2 regions of the Leptolyngbya sp. 7M genome follow, and region 1 is predicted to be linked to the other one. Evidence: riboswitches for the same ligand, from Rfam matches in the RefSeq annotation. Region 1 holds a riboswitch; the other holds the start of a gene.

Region 1 (7,006 bases):
GGTGCGATAGCCGACAGTATCTGGAATGTTGATCGTGGTCGCCCCAGCCCGAATCGCCATTTCTAGCATTTGGTAGAGGTAAGCGGGTTCGGCACGGGTGGCATCCATGGGCGAAAATTCCACATCTTCCACAAAGGATTTGGCATAGGCCACCATTTCCTCCACGATGGCCAGCACCTCGGCGCGGGATTTGCGCAACTGATACTGAAGGTGAATATCCGAGGCCGAAATAAACACATGAATGCGGGAATGGGCAGCGGGTTGCAGTGCTTCGGCAGCGGTTTGGATATCCTGACGCACGGCTCGCGCCAAACTGCAGATAATCGGGCCATCGGGTGTGCCCACCTGCTCGGCAATTGCCCGCACGGCAGCAAAATCACCAGGGCTAGAGGCGGCAAAGCCTGCTTCAATCACATCCACACCCAGGAGAGCCAGTTGATGAGCAATCGCCAGCTTTTCTTCGGCGTTGAGGGTAGCTCCGGGGGACTGCTCGCCATCGCGGAGGGTGGTATCGAAGATGATGACCCGATCGGGCTGTGGAATGCTCATAACAGACTCCTAGAAAGGAATGAGAGAAAGCGTGATTATTGGATATTGTATACGATCCTCCTTTTTGTATACAATATAAAGTATGAATTTGATCGGATATGAACTTGAACGACCTGGCAGCCAATGTGCTGCAACATCAACGCAGTACCCCAGATTTGATTGCAGAAGCCCTGCGGCAGGCAATCCAGCATGGGTTATTTCAAGAAGGCCAGTCCCTGCGGCAAGACGAAATTGCCACCCAGTTTGGCGTCAGCCGGATTCCGGTGCGAGAAGCCCTGCGGCAGCTAGAGGCAGAAGGGTTAGTCACCTTTCATCCCAATCGGGGTGCGATGGTTTCGAGTCTGTCTTTCTCCGAAGCCCAAGAAATCTGCGAGATCCGCATGGCGCTAGAAACGATGGCCCTCCAGCTAGCCATTCCCCACCTCAGCGATGCCGACCTCGACCGAGCAGCCCAACTTTTGCAAGAGACCGAGCAAGCTACTGAGCCAATGCGCTGGGCTGAGCTGAACTGGCAGTTTCATAGCGCCTTATATCAGCCAGCAAATCGACCGCGTCTGCTCAGCATGATCAAAACTTTGCATATCAATGTCGATCGCTATATTCGGCTGCAAATGCAGGAATTGCAGTACCGCGACCGCAGCCAAGCCGAACACCACCAGCTCTTAGCGGCCTGTCGTCAGCGAGATACTATAGCCGCGATTCAGATACTGCAGCAGCATATCGGGCAGGCCGCTGAGCAGTTGGTCGAGTATTTGCAGGGCGGATCGGCTGAAGGTCGGTCTGAACGATTGTTAAAGCCATCTCTTGTAAATGGTTTACAGGTCGGTTTAACTTCTTTGCCCTTTTCTCATTCGGAACAAGTTGTTTCAAAAACTGAGTGAGATGGAAAACAATCTATTTGATTTGTCAGGGAAGGTTGCGATTGTCACGGGTTCTGGACCAGTAACCACAATCCAGCCGGATGCGAACGGTCTTCCAGTTCAACCCCTCAATCCCGCGACCGGGCTAGACGAACGCAACCTTGCATCTTTGCCCGGCGCCGGTTTGGATGTGAATTCCAATGTCGCTCTTCCTATGGATCAGCTTCCGGGAGGCGATGGCTATGACCCTTGGGCCAACGCGCGTTCATTGCAGCCACCGGGCGGTTCGGTAACGATCCCGCCCGATAGCGGCAGCCCGTTTACGATGGATCCCGGCTGTACTATGCTCCCTAGTGGATTGGTTATATGTCCGACGGTTGTTCCAACCCGAACCCCAACACCGACTCCGCGGCCGGAAGATGGCGCGAATACTAACACAGCGACCGCTCCTACAAGGACACCGTCGCCGCAGCCAACGCCAGCCCGCACCCCAACTGCGGAACCGCGTCCAACACAGTCCCCTACGAACCGCGATGACCCTAAGTGATCAGCGGGTTGAACAAAGCCCATCGACAGATCTATTAACATTGCCCCGATCCTTTAGAACTTATTTGGCCACCTTAAGATCTTCTTTCATCGGATCTGCAATTCGAAGGGAAGCATCATCATTGCCTCGCCGTTATGCATTCGGTCGATCATTTGAGCAAAGCGGAAAGCTCGGCGGGCCTCAGCCGGGAGCGAATCGGCCAGAGCCTTCTGAACCTTGTAATTCTCAGAGACGGTGGCATCTTCATCACTTCCAAAGATCGTTTCAAAGAACGGACGCGGAGCCGGAAAAACTACTCGGCGGACGTCTTTGTCAGCGGGCAGATTCGCAAGCTCTTTCGCTAACGATATGGCCTTTTCCAGCCCGCCGAATTCATCGATCAGCCCATTGGCCTTTGCCTGCGTGCCGGTCCAGACCCGGCCCTGTCCAAGTGTATTGACCTGCTCATCGGTCATATTTCGGCCCTTAGCAACTTTTGGAACAAAGTTGGTGAAGTAGATGTGGTTGGTCTGTTCTTCCATCTTCGCGCGTTCTTCCGGCGTCCATTTTTCCGTTAGCCGGAATATGCCGGCATTCTTTCCGCGCAGGATGTATTCGTTGGTTATGCCGAGCCAATCATAAAGACCTTTTACGACCGGTTTTCCCATGAACACACCAATGGAGCCGGTTATAGTAGCAGGTTCGGCAACGATCTTATCTGCATTTGCAGAAATGTAATATCCGCCTGAAGCGGCGACATCCGACATAGAGACGACAACCGGCTTCCCTTTCGCCTTTGCATTGTCGATCGCCCGGTACATTAGGTCTGACGCGAGGGCTGAGCCGCCGGGCGAATCAACGCGGAGAACGATCGCTTTGATCCCCGTGTCTGCAGCTGCATCATTTACGGCCTGCACCACTGTATCCGATCCAACCATCTGTCCGCCGAACGGGCTGTCGCTGGAGCGGCCTGTGTTTATGCCGCCGGAAGCAAATATGACCGCGATGCGTTCGCCATTGTTCAACCCGAGAGAATCAGACGGGATATCACGATATTTCCCTCCGCCAATCGTTCGCAGCGGCTCGTTTTCGCCGTAACCCAGCTGCTGTTTGATAAGTTCGTGGACCTGATCCAGATAGATCGCATCATCAATAAGCCCCAGTTCCTTCGCTTGCGGAGCGTTGTACGGAGCATTGTCAATAATTCCGCCTACGTCCTCTGCTGATTTATTGCGTGATGAGGCAATGGCATTCGTGAAACGGCCATAGAATTCATCGAGAATGGCATTGATCACCTCTCTTTGGCCTTCGCCCATTTCCTTTCGGGTGTATTGGTCAGGCGCATTCTTGTATTTGGGTCCGATCTGAATGACGTCCGTATCAATGCCGAGCTTATCAAGCGACCCTTTGTAAAACATCGCTTCTGCCGCGAAGCCATTTATGTAAAGATCCCCGGGCGGCGGCAGATAGATCTTGTCGGCCGCGGTCGCGATGTAATAATCGCGGTTGGTGCCCATTTGCATATATGCATATACGGGTTTGCCGGAGGCCTTAAGATCTGCGATGGCATGAAGCTTTCGGGCGTTTCGTCGTAATGCTGCTTGCCGTCCTTTACTTCCGGCAAGCCTGCATTAGGCAGGACAGAAACCGCGATGGGCGAATTTTCACAAAGATACTTGAGCGATTCGGCCATTTGTTTTGGGCCGGTGCCGCAGTTCATTCCGATAACGTCTATCGGGAATGGTTCAAGCGCCGTCAATGCCGCGGCGATCTCCGTTCCATTCAACATCGTGCCGAAAGTTTCGATCGTGACCTGAGCGATCACCGGGATGCGAACCCTGTTTTGTTTGAAATGATCGAATATCGCAGCCAGAGCCGCCTTCGTCTGCAACAGATCCTGACAGGTTTCGACGATCAGGATATCGCTGCCGCCTTCGACAAGCCCGCGGACCTGTTCGACGTATGCCTTTCGGAGGTCTCGATAAGTTATGTGCCCGAGCGTCGGCAGTTTCGTTCCCGGCCCTATTGAGCCCGCGACGAATCGCGGCTTATCCAGCCTTGAGAAATCCCGGGCTATGCGTTTTGCGAGCGATGCGGCCTTGAAATTTACGTCGTAAGTCTTATCCGCGATGCCGAATTCAGATAAAACGACCTCGCTGCCGCCAAAACTGTTCGTCTCAATGACGTCGCAGCCGGCCTCGAGAAATGCAGTGTGAACGCTTTCGATCGCATCCGGCCGCGTGTAAAGCAGATTTTCGGAACAGTTCTCAAACTCCGGCCCGCCCCATTCGTCGATGGACAGATTGAGCGACTGCAGGAAAGTCCCCATTGCGCCGTCGAAAACAACGACCTTTTCTTTTAGCAGATCAAGAAAGTTCATATCCAAATTCCCGCGAAAGACACGAAAAAGATGACATATAGCGATTCGCCATTCACATCAATTCGCGGGTATTACGGCCGGTTCCTAGAAACAAAAACTCTGTGCCGCTTATGCAGCACAGAGTTTTCGTTTAAGTACCCTACTCTAAGCTGTTTAGCGGATTATTTTACGTGGCCGCAAGTCGCAATAACTCACCACTTAGTGTTTGTATTTTAAGGCAACTGGTTCAATTATGTCTATCTGAAATTAGGGCACCACTCAAGTATTCCTTATCTTTCTTTGTTTTATTACGGTATTTTACAGGCCAAAAAAGGAAAAACCTCGGTCAATGACCGAGTGTTTTTTCTCAAAAATGGTCGGGGCGAGAGGATTTGAACCTCCGACCTCACGGTCCCGAACCGTGCGCTCTACCAGGCTGAGCCACGCCCCGAAGCATCGCGAAAATGCCGCGAACGAATAGTCTAAGTAACCCACAGACAGGTGTCAACCAACTTTCTATAAAAACAGGCGGATAACAACAAAGCCACCTATGAGCAGAACAAGAAACACGATGGTCAATATCTCAAAATATCTGTCGATGAACTTCTTGATCGGTGCACCAAAGAAATAGAAAAGTGCAGCGACAAGGCCAAACCGTGCCCCGCGACCTATTATTGACGCAATAACAAGAGTTGAAAGAGAGACCTCGAACGCACCAGCGGCAATCGTAAACACTTTGTAAGGGATCGGCGTAAAACCCGCGGCCAGGATCGCCCAAAATGCATGCTCGTTGTAGAGGCTGCGTACAGTTTCATAATGTCCCATCGCCCCATAAAACTGTAAAATAGGCTGGCCGACGGTTTCGTAAAACAGCATTCCGATAAAGTATCCGAAAACACCGCCGAGCACAGAACCTGCCAAACAGACCGCCGCATACCGGAATGCCTTAGAAGGTGTTATAACCGCCATCGCTATCAACAAGACATCGGGCGGGATGGGGAAAAATGATGATTCGGTGAATGCGATAATAAATAATGCCCATTCAGCGTATGGCTTCTCTGCGTAGCTCTCCACCCACGATTTCAGCCTTCGCAAATATTCAAAGATCTTTTTCAAACAAGTATCCCTCGATCAATTAATTATTATCCCGGTCCTTCCAGCCATGACGGCCGATGAGCGGAACAAATGTGCAAGGTCCGCAATTCTCTTTCGTGAAGCCTTTTTCGCTTGTGATAGGCTTCGGTGGCTTCGTTCAGCGTTACGGCTGGTTTCACATAATCATAAGCATTCGTGTGAACGGCCCAAAGACGATCGGCTAACGTCTGAAGCGGGACTGGCAAATCTTGGTAAGCGGTGACGGTATTGGCCCAAATGGTATCGCCTCCAACTGGTGGAATTTCTATAGCTCGCAAGATTGAACCAAGCGGCGGACGATCCACAAACGTGACATCGGTGTGCCATTCATTTGAGCGCGTTGCCGTGCGGCCATAATCGAGATCCAATACTTCTGGATGTTCACCTAGGGGTGGTAAGGTTGGGTGGGCTGTCGTCAATTCACCAAAGTAGCGAGCAAAGGCAATCTGTTCATCTGCACTCAGATTTTGCTGCCGGAAGAAGATGACTTTGTATTGCACCAAAGCTTTTCGGATTTCGTTAATTACCGAATCATTCAGCGTTCTACTCAGATTGACGCCTCTAATTTCCGCGCCAATTCGCCCAGCAATCGGATAGATGTCTAAGTTAATACTCATAGTTCACTCCAAGTCATTTCAAGTGCGAATTCTCTTATTTATCGGTCCAAACAACCTCACGCACATTGATCTCTTTAGGAATCAGGCCAATTTTCTGGAAAGTATCAGCAATTTTCTGTTGATCATTGATTACATCGTCTGTGATTGGCAATACACCATATTCGCGGCGCTTCTCAGCTTTCTCCAGTGGAGCCGGATCGATTTTCAGTTCTGGAGCTAGGAACTTGGCGACATCGGTTGGTTTTTTAGCAGCCCAGTCACTCACTTGCTTAACGCTATTCAACACTGCTTTGAGCTGTTCTGGATGCTGCTCAACAAAGGATTTGGCTGCTAAATAATAGCCGCGATTCGGGGCTAGCCCAGTGGCATCGGTGATGATTCGCGCTCCAGCCGCTGATTCTGCCACCGCTAAGAAGGGATCCCAAATCGCCCAAGCATCGACTTGTCTACCTTCAAAAGCAACTCTGGCATCCGCAGGTGGCAGATAAGCAGGTTCAATATCGCTAAACTTCAATCCTGCCTTTTCTAGAGCTGCAACCAGTAGATAGTTAGTGTTGGACCCTTTAGCAACCGCAACCTTCTTGCCTTTTAGATCGGCCACAGATTGAATCGGCGAATCCTTAGGCACCACAATCGCTTCTGCTTTAGGACTCCAAGGATCATAAGCCACATATAGTAAGGGCGCTCCAGCAGCTTGGGCAAAAATCGGCGGGGCTTCTCCCGTATAGCCAAAGTCAATTGAGCCGGCGTTTAATGCCTCTAGCATGGGTTGACCGGCTGGAAATTCAGACCAAGACACGGTTGCGCCAGAATCTGCAAGCGTTTTGGCTAAATCCTCACGGGTTCTGAGCACATTGAGAATAGTAGCAGCCTTTTGATAGCCGATCCGCACTTGGACGGATTGAGTTGGGGCCGCTGGGGCCGTTGTAGAGTTAGAGGTTGAATTAGGCGAGCAAGCAGC
Region 2 (7,006 bases), 3.0 Mb from region 1:
ACGAGGGAGAACTTAGAACTTCAAAAACCTGCAAAGCATACTTCACGTTCCCGAATGGTGCTGAAACCTGAACACCGGCTATGATGTCCCGGACCTCAAGCAGCGATTCACGTGCTATCTGAATCCCCTCTTCTCGAGCTTCTTCTTTACCCCTGTCTGATGCTGAGCGCATACGTTCAAGAATCTCAGGGGTAACGTTCACGCCCGGGACCTCATTGTGAAGAAATTCGGCATTTCTGAAACTGACCAAGGGCCAAATTCCCGCGACAATTGGGATCTTTACGTGCGAGATCTTGTCGATGAACGAACGAAGTTGCTCCGTATCGAAAACCGGCTGCGTGATAGCATACTCGGCGCCTGCCTCTACCTTCCATTCGAACCGGCGGATCTCTTCTTCTAGATTTACGGCACCTGGATTTACGCCGACTCCTATCGAGAACTCCGTTGGGCGCCCGATCGGATTGTTTCCAATATCCATTCCATGATTCAGCTTGTTGACCATATTGGTCAATCCTATTGAGTCGATATCAAAGACGGCAGTCGCGTCCGGATAAGGTCCCATTTTCGGCGGATCTCCGGTAATTATAAGCAGGTTGTGAAGACCGAGAGCGGCTGCACCGAGAAGATCAGACATCATCCCGAGCAAATTTCTATCGCGGCAACAATAATGCAGAACCGCTTCGATGCCGATTTCGCGTTCAACAAGCACTGCGGTCGCCTGAGCTGACATTCGAGTCTGCGCACGCGGACCGTCCGGAATGTTCACTGCATCTACTCCCGCCTCCTTTAATAGACGAATGGATTCAAGCGTTTTATCTGCATCGCATCCCTTCGGCGGAAGCACCTCAACCGAGGTTACGAATTCGCCGCGAGCTATTTTCCTTGACCAGTTGGAACGATCCTCTGGATCGATCACTTTTATATCAGGCGGCTGTAGCTCGACCACCTCAGCCGGTTTTATGCTCGTAAATACATCTGCTTTTCGCGGGCTGATGGAGCGGATAGAATCCGCTATTATCTTTATATGCGTTGGCGTTGTGCCACAGCATCCACCAACAAATCGTGCCCCGGCCTGCACAAATCGTTTTGCATATGTCGCCATATATTCAGGCGATCCCATGTAGAACTGTCTTCCTTGTACGTCGCGTGGCAGACCGGCATTAGGCTGTGCCGAAAGAGGTTTGCTGGTTACGGCACGCATCGCTTCAAGCGCAGTAAGCACGTGGCTTGGACCCATACCACAATTTAGTCCGATGACGTCCGCGCCGAGCTCATCCAGTTTTGCAGTGAAGGCCTCAGGAGTGGTCCCGAAGGTCGTTTTTCCATCATCAATGATCGTCATCTGAGCGATGATCGGTAGGTCGGAAACGTCACGCACGGCACGGATCGCCTGCTCTATTACAGAAAGCTCTGAGAAGGTCTCAAGAACGAAGAGATCGACACCGCCTTCGAGGAGCCCCTCTGCCTGTTCGCGAAAAAGGCTGCGGGCTTCGTCAAAGGATGTTGGGCCAAACGGTTCGATCCGAATTCCAAGCGGACCGATCGCCCCAGCAACATATGCATTATCATTCGCTGCTTTTCGGGCTATACTGGCGGCGGCCGTGTTTATCTCGCGCACCTTGTCCTCAAGTCCGTAAGTCTGCAATTTATGGCGAGTTGCTCCGAAAGAATTTGTTTCGATCACATCTGAGCCTGCGCGAATGTATTCCTCATGAACCTCACGGACCAGATCCGGATTGGTCAGATTCAGTTCATCGTAACTGCGATTTATGTAAATGCCTTTATCGTAAAGACGTGTTCCCATTGCCCCGTCAAATACGAATATCCCACCAGAGTCTATCAATTCGCGAAAGTCTTTCATTGCCCTGTTAAAACGCGGCGTTCATCAAATGAAAAGTCTCGCCAAACAGCGAGACCTCAAAATTACATCTTGAACGTCTTATGCTGTTTAGCAGTTTATTTAACGTGGTCGCAAGTCGCAATAACTCACCACGGTTTCCTGAATGATGCGTTTTTCGCCTTGCTAAGTCAAGCTGTTACACGAGGTCAGCGCTGGCAATATGCGCAGTAGAAGGTGGAGCGACCGGCTTGAACGATGCGACGTATCGGCCGGCCGCATTTGGAACAAGGCTCACCTTGACGCCCATAAACGCGCCAGATCTGCTCGCTGCCGTTACCGTAAATGTTGCCGCCGATGTTATCACGATCTATCGCGATGGTTTTCCCAAGTTCGACCGTTTCAGTCAATACATCTCGAATAGCCGAATGAAGTCGTTTTGTCTTAATTGCTGAAAGACTATCGGCAGACATACGCGGATCGGCCCGCGCGACGAACATTGCTTCAGATGCGTAGATATTCCCAAGCCCGCAGACGCGTGTCTGGTCAAGAAGCGTCTCCTTCAAACTGCGCCGTGATCTCTGTAAACAGAACCGAAGATAGTCCGGCGAAAATTCGTCAGAAAATGGTTCCGGAGCGAGCTTAGAAAGTTCTTTTAAGTTCGAGAGGTCCCCGCTGGTTACTATCTTCATCAATCCGAAGTGCCGCTGATCTTGAAATACAAGTTTCGTTTCATCATCAAGATGAAAAACGGCGTGGGTAAACTTCGGTTCGGCGGCTTCTTCGTCCAATAACATAAAACGCCCGCTCATTCTTAAATGAACGAGCAACGTTCGCCCTCTTGAAAGGTCAACAAGAATGAATTTTCCGCGTCTTGTTATTCCTGTAATGGAGGAGTTTTGCAGCAATGACGAGAATCTCTTTGATGAGCAGTCAGGCGAAAGCTTCGCTCGCAATAATCGGGCTTGATTGATGGTCCGGCCAGCGATCAGAGCGTCAAGCTGACGAACAACAGTTTCAACCTCCGGCAGTTCCGGCATAACGACATCTAAACCTTAGAGTAATCGGGGATCGAAGCCTTATCGCCGAGCACGCTTCCTTCGCCGACGACGACATTTCTTCCAATATGGCAGCTCCGGCAAAGCACGGCACCGCGTATCTCGGCAGATGACGAGACGCGGGAATGCGACCAAAGTACGGAATCTTTAATAAGGGATTTTTCTTCAATAAATACACCGGGTCCGATAACTGAGTTTTCTATACGCACGCCCGGCTTCAAAACACAGCCTTCAGCGATCACAGATCTTTTATCTACGAAAGCCGTGGTGGCGAGCTCAGAATGTGAGATGTTGGGACTCACCAAAAAATTGAACTTTCCCGCCAAAAGGTCTAAATGTGCCTGCAGATAAGAGGCAGGCGTCCCAATATCCCGCCAATAGTTATCCTCCAAAACGAAGGAATTGAATCCCATTCCTTTTGACAAGATCATTGGGAAAACGTCGTATTCAAACGAGCGGTTCTCACCTTGCGGAATAAGCTCAAGCACTGAGGGCTCAAGAATGTAGATACCTGCATTTATCAGATCGGTCTTGATCTCAGACAAACTTGCAGCAGAGGGCTTTTCAATAAAGCGGAGCACCGCGCCATCATCATCGATCTCAACAAGGCCATATGCTGAGGGGTCAGGAACTCGAGCAAGAGCTATCGTGGCCGCTGCACCAGATCCGCGGTGTTGGCTGATCATCGCTGACAGATCGATATCCGAGAGAATATCACCATTGAGGACAACAGTTGTTTCAACTTTATCGGCTGCGAAACGGAAAGCTCCAGCCGTTCCCAAAGGAGAAGGTTCTGTAACGTAATCTATCGCAACGCCAAGATCAGAGCCGTCTCCCAAGGTATCTTCGATCTTATTTGGCTGATAATTCAATGAGAGAGTTGCGCCGGAAATGCCGGCACGCGATAGCAGCTCTAATTGATATGAAAGAAATGGCCGATTCATGACCGGCACGATCGGTTTCGGCGTATAAACGGTAAGCGGTCTAAGACGTGTTCCTTTCCCGCCGGCAAGAATCAATGCTTTCATATCAAGAAAAAGAAAAGAGTAAGCAATGAAGAGGCTAAAATCAAAAATAAAGATATTTTTGATCTTAATGTGGGCAAATGTGCAAGTTTGAACAATGTCCTTAAATAAACACCAGAAGATCTCAATATATGCTCCAAACTCATCTTATTACCGCAGAACAGCAAGGACCCTAGGTAAATTGGCAATATCAGAGTTATATATTTACACCTAATTGAATGTTCTATAGGTAGATTTGCCGTTAGTCGAAAGAATGCTTACACTCGCATTTTGCCATCTGACAAATGGCGCGCTTACCGGTGAAGATCGAAACGGAAAAGAAATATCGCCTTGGAGCAAAGAGGGTCGAGGAACTTACGGCGAAACTGTCGGAGCTCGGAGCGGTCTTTCTCAAGGAGGTGTTTGAAGTCAATTACCAGCACCGCGGTGGCGATATGGACGAACGCGGTGCCACGCTTCGCCTTCGAAAGATCGGCGATTTTACGGTCCTAACGTATAAAGAAAAGGTCAAATCAGAATCTGGGGCTAAGCACAAGCTCGAATACGAGACCAATGTCTCTGATGTTGAGGCAATGGAGAAGATCATCGAACGGCTTGGGTATCGGTTGACCGCTGTTTATGAGAAACGCCGAAAATATTGGCAGCTAGGGTCGGTCGAAGTGGTGCTGGATGAACTGCCCTTCGGCTTATTCATGGAGATCGAAGGCTCTATCGAAGAAATAGAGAAAGCCGAGAGGCTTCTTGGGATGCGGGAAATAGAACGAGAGCCGCGCGGCTACCCGCGGCTCACAATAAAATACGGCAAGAACGTAAACGGAGTAATGGAAGCAAGATTCGAAAGGAAGGCTTCAGCCTAGTTTAAGATATCTTCTCCGACAAATGACATCTGCGAATTCGATTCGCGCGTGCTGCCTGCCGCAACTTTTCGATAGGTTCCATCCGGACGTAATGACCACGCATTCACATTGTCCCTCAAATAACCTTCAAGAATAACGTCCCGGATATAGGTTGCTATCTCCCGATCAATGATCGGGACCACCACCTCGACACGTCGATCCAGATTTCGAAGCATCCAATCTGCACTGCCAATATATGTTTCCGAGGTTTCTGAACCTCCGTTAAGGAAGTGGAATATGCGGCTGTGCTCAAGAAATCGCCCAACGATCGACCGAACCTTGATCCGCTCTGATAGACCCTTTACACCCGGTCGAAGCGAGCAAATGCCGCGAACTATAAGATCGACGTCGACGCCGGCCATCGAGGCTGCATATAACTCCTCGATCAGGCACTTTGTCCAAGACGATGGATGACGATTCGAACGAGCGAAACTTTTCGCAGGAACCGGCTCTTAATCCTTTCGATCTAAAGATGGATCGGGGTTATTCAAAGCAGGATGTTCGCCACAATATGAATCTGAGCGGATTGGTTGATCTGGGCGCAGGATTTACGCTTTCCGGCGTTCTGCTTGCCCGTTCTGGATTTCCTTACACGCCAGTGATCGGCTTTGACACCCAGAACGATGGTAATGACGACAATGACCGGGCGATAGTTAACGGACGCGTTGTTGAACGAAACTCTTTCCGCCAGCCGAATTTCTTTAACCTTGATCTTCGCTTGCTGAAAGCATTCAGACTTAGCGAATCAAAACGGCTGGATCTTTCGGCAGAGGTTTTCAACGTTACCAAAGCCTCAAACAAAAATTTTGGTAACGATGCTATCAGTCTGTTTGGTACACCTTTGCCGGATGGTTCCCCGTCAAACCCGGAAGCCGGCATTCCGCTTTTCGCTCCGTCAACGGCACGTTTCGGCGGCCCGCGACAACTTCAGCTGGGTGTTCGGTTCATTTTCTGATCGCTAGTAAAGCTTTCACGCAGCTGCATATCAAGGCTGTCGGAAAAGGCAGCCTTGTATCTTTTCAGCCGTTCAGTTGAGATTACTTTCAGGTCGCTTCCACTCCCTCGGAGATGCCATCCCTAAACACACAATTATTCACGATTGACGAATTTTGATTAGTGATTGAGGATCGACCAACTACAATTGACGATGTCCGATCTTCGTGCTTTACACATTCCCGGAGCTTGCCGATATGCGATTTAAGTTTGTTTTCCTGGATGTAGAGGCTTGTTACGCACGGAGCAGAACAAATATCCAGATATACTCTTTTATTCCTTTTTATAGAAAGAGCCGGAATTTGCAACTATCTTTAAAATAGCGGATAACTTTCTGCGATCATCCGATCTTTTGCCCACCAAACACTCTCTGATCTATGCGTTCTCTTATTCTGACTTTGGTATTGACAATTTTCGCGTCCGATCTATCCACATCGGCTGCCGTTTACGAAGTGGGCCCCGGCCAGCAGATAACCAATATCGCCGGTGTGCCTTGGGCAACACTTCAGCCGGGAGACATCGTAAGGATCCATTGGCGTACGGAACCGTATCGCGAAAAATGGGTGATCTGCCGTCAGGGAACCGCCGAACTTCCAATAACGGTTGTCGGGGTTCCGGGGCCGGAAGGCCAGCGCCCTGTAATCGATGGTGTTAACGCGACGACGCCTGCCAATCTGAATTTCTGGAGCGAGCAACGCGGTGTGATAAAGATCGGCGGTGCCAATGTTCCCGCGGACACAATGCCGCGGCACATCATCATTGAGGGCCTTGAAGTTCGCGGCGCTCACCCGAACTATCAATTCACAGGCCGAAACGGTACGGTTCAGAGCTATGCCTCCGCGGCTTCGCCTATCTTCATTGAAAAAGGTGAATTCATTACCATCAGGAACAATATTATTACCGATGGGGCAAATGGGCTTTTTGCTGCCTCGACGGATTCCGCCCAATCGCGCGATATCCTGGTGGAAGGAAATTATATTCACGGAAACGGGATAGTTGGGAGCATTTATCAGCACAACAACTATACCGCAGCTATAAATATCACTTTTCAGTACAATCGATTCGGGCCGCTGCGTTCCGGCTCTCCCGGTGTAAATCTAAAGGATCGTTCCGCCGGTTTGGTGGTCAGATATAACTGGATCGAAGGCGGCAATCGAACCATCGATATGGTGGATGGCGAGGATACGGCTGTTATAC

What was found. A riboswitch is a leader RNA that binds a small molecule or an ion and turns the genes downstream of it on or off. The one in region 1 is predicted to bind S-adenosylmethionine.
Region 2: linked by a shared signal. The riboswitch ahead of JVX88_RS03035 (bifunctional homocysteine S-methyltransferase/methylenetetrahydrofolate reductase) and the one ahead of JVX88_RS23470 (homocysteine S-methyltransferase family protein) in region 1 are both predicted to bind S-adenosylmethionine.

Annotation. Positions count from the first base shown of each region.
Region 1 covers NZ_CP070897.1:4,575,425-4,582,430, reverse strand. The annotation lists gene JVX88_RS23490 (2-isopropylmalate synthase) at 1-549, opposite strand, end outside; gene JVX88_RS23485 (GntR family transcriptional regulator) at 648-1,430, shown strand; gene JVX88_RS23480 (hypothetical protein) at 1,432-1,956, shown strand; gene sppA (signal peptide peptidase SppA) at 2,043-3,452, opposite strand; gene JVX88_RS23470 (homocysteine S-methyltransferase family protein) at 3,374-4,315, opposite strand; SAM riboswitch at 4,448-4,523, opposite strand; tRNA gene JVX88_RS23465 (tRNA-Pro) at 4,669-4,745, opposite strand; gene JVX88_RS23460 (YqaA family protein) at 4,811-5,410, opposite strand; gene JVX88_RS23455 (TauD/TfdA dioxygenase family protein) at 5,437-6,045, opposite strand; gene JVX88_RS23450 (sulfonate ABC transporter substrate-binding protein) at 6,080-7,006, opposite strand, start outside.
Region 2 covers NZ_CP070897.1:624,677-631,682, reverse strand. The annotation lists gene JVX88_RS03035 (bifunctional homocysteine S-methyltransferase/methylenetetrahydrofolate reductase) at 1-1,861, opposite strand, end outside; SAM riboswitch at 1,928-2,003, opposite strand; gene mutM (bifunctional DNA-formamidopyrimidine glycosylase/DNA-(apurinic or apyrimidinic site) lyase) at 2,047-2,877, opposite strand; gene JVX88_RS03025 (sugar phosphate nucleotidyltransferase) at 2,886-3,923, opposite strand; gene cyaB (class IV adenylate cyclase) at 4,205-4,777, shown strand; gene JVX88_RS03015 (hypothetical protein) at 4,774-5,202, opposite strand; gene JVX88_RS03010 (hypothetical protein) at 5,223-5,771, shown strand; gene JVX88_RS03005 (choice-of-anchor Q domain-containing protein) at 6,187-7,006, shown strand, end outside.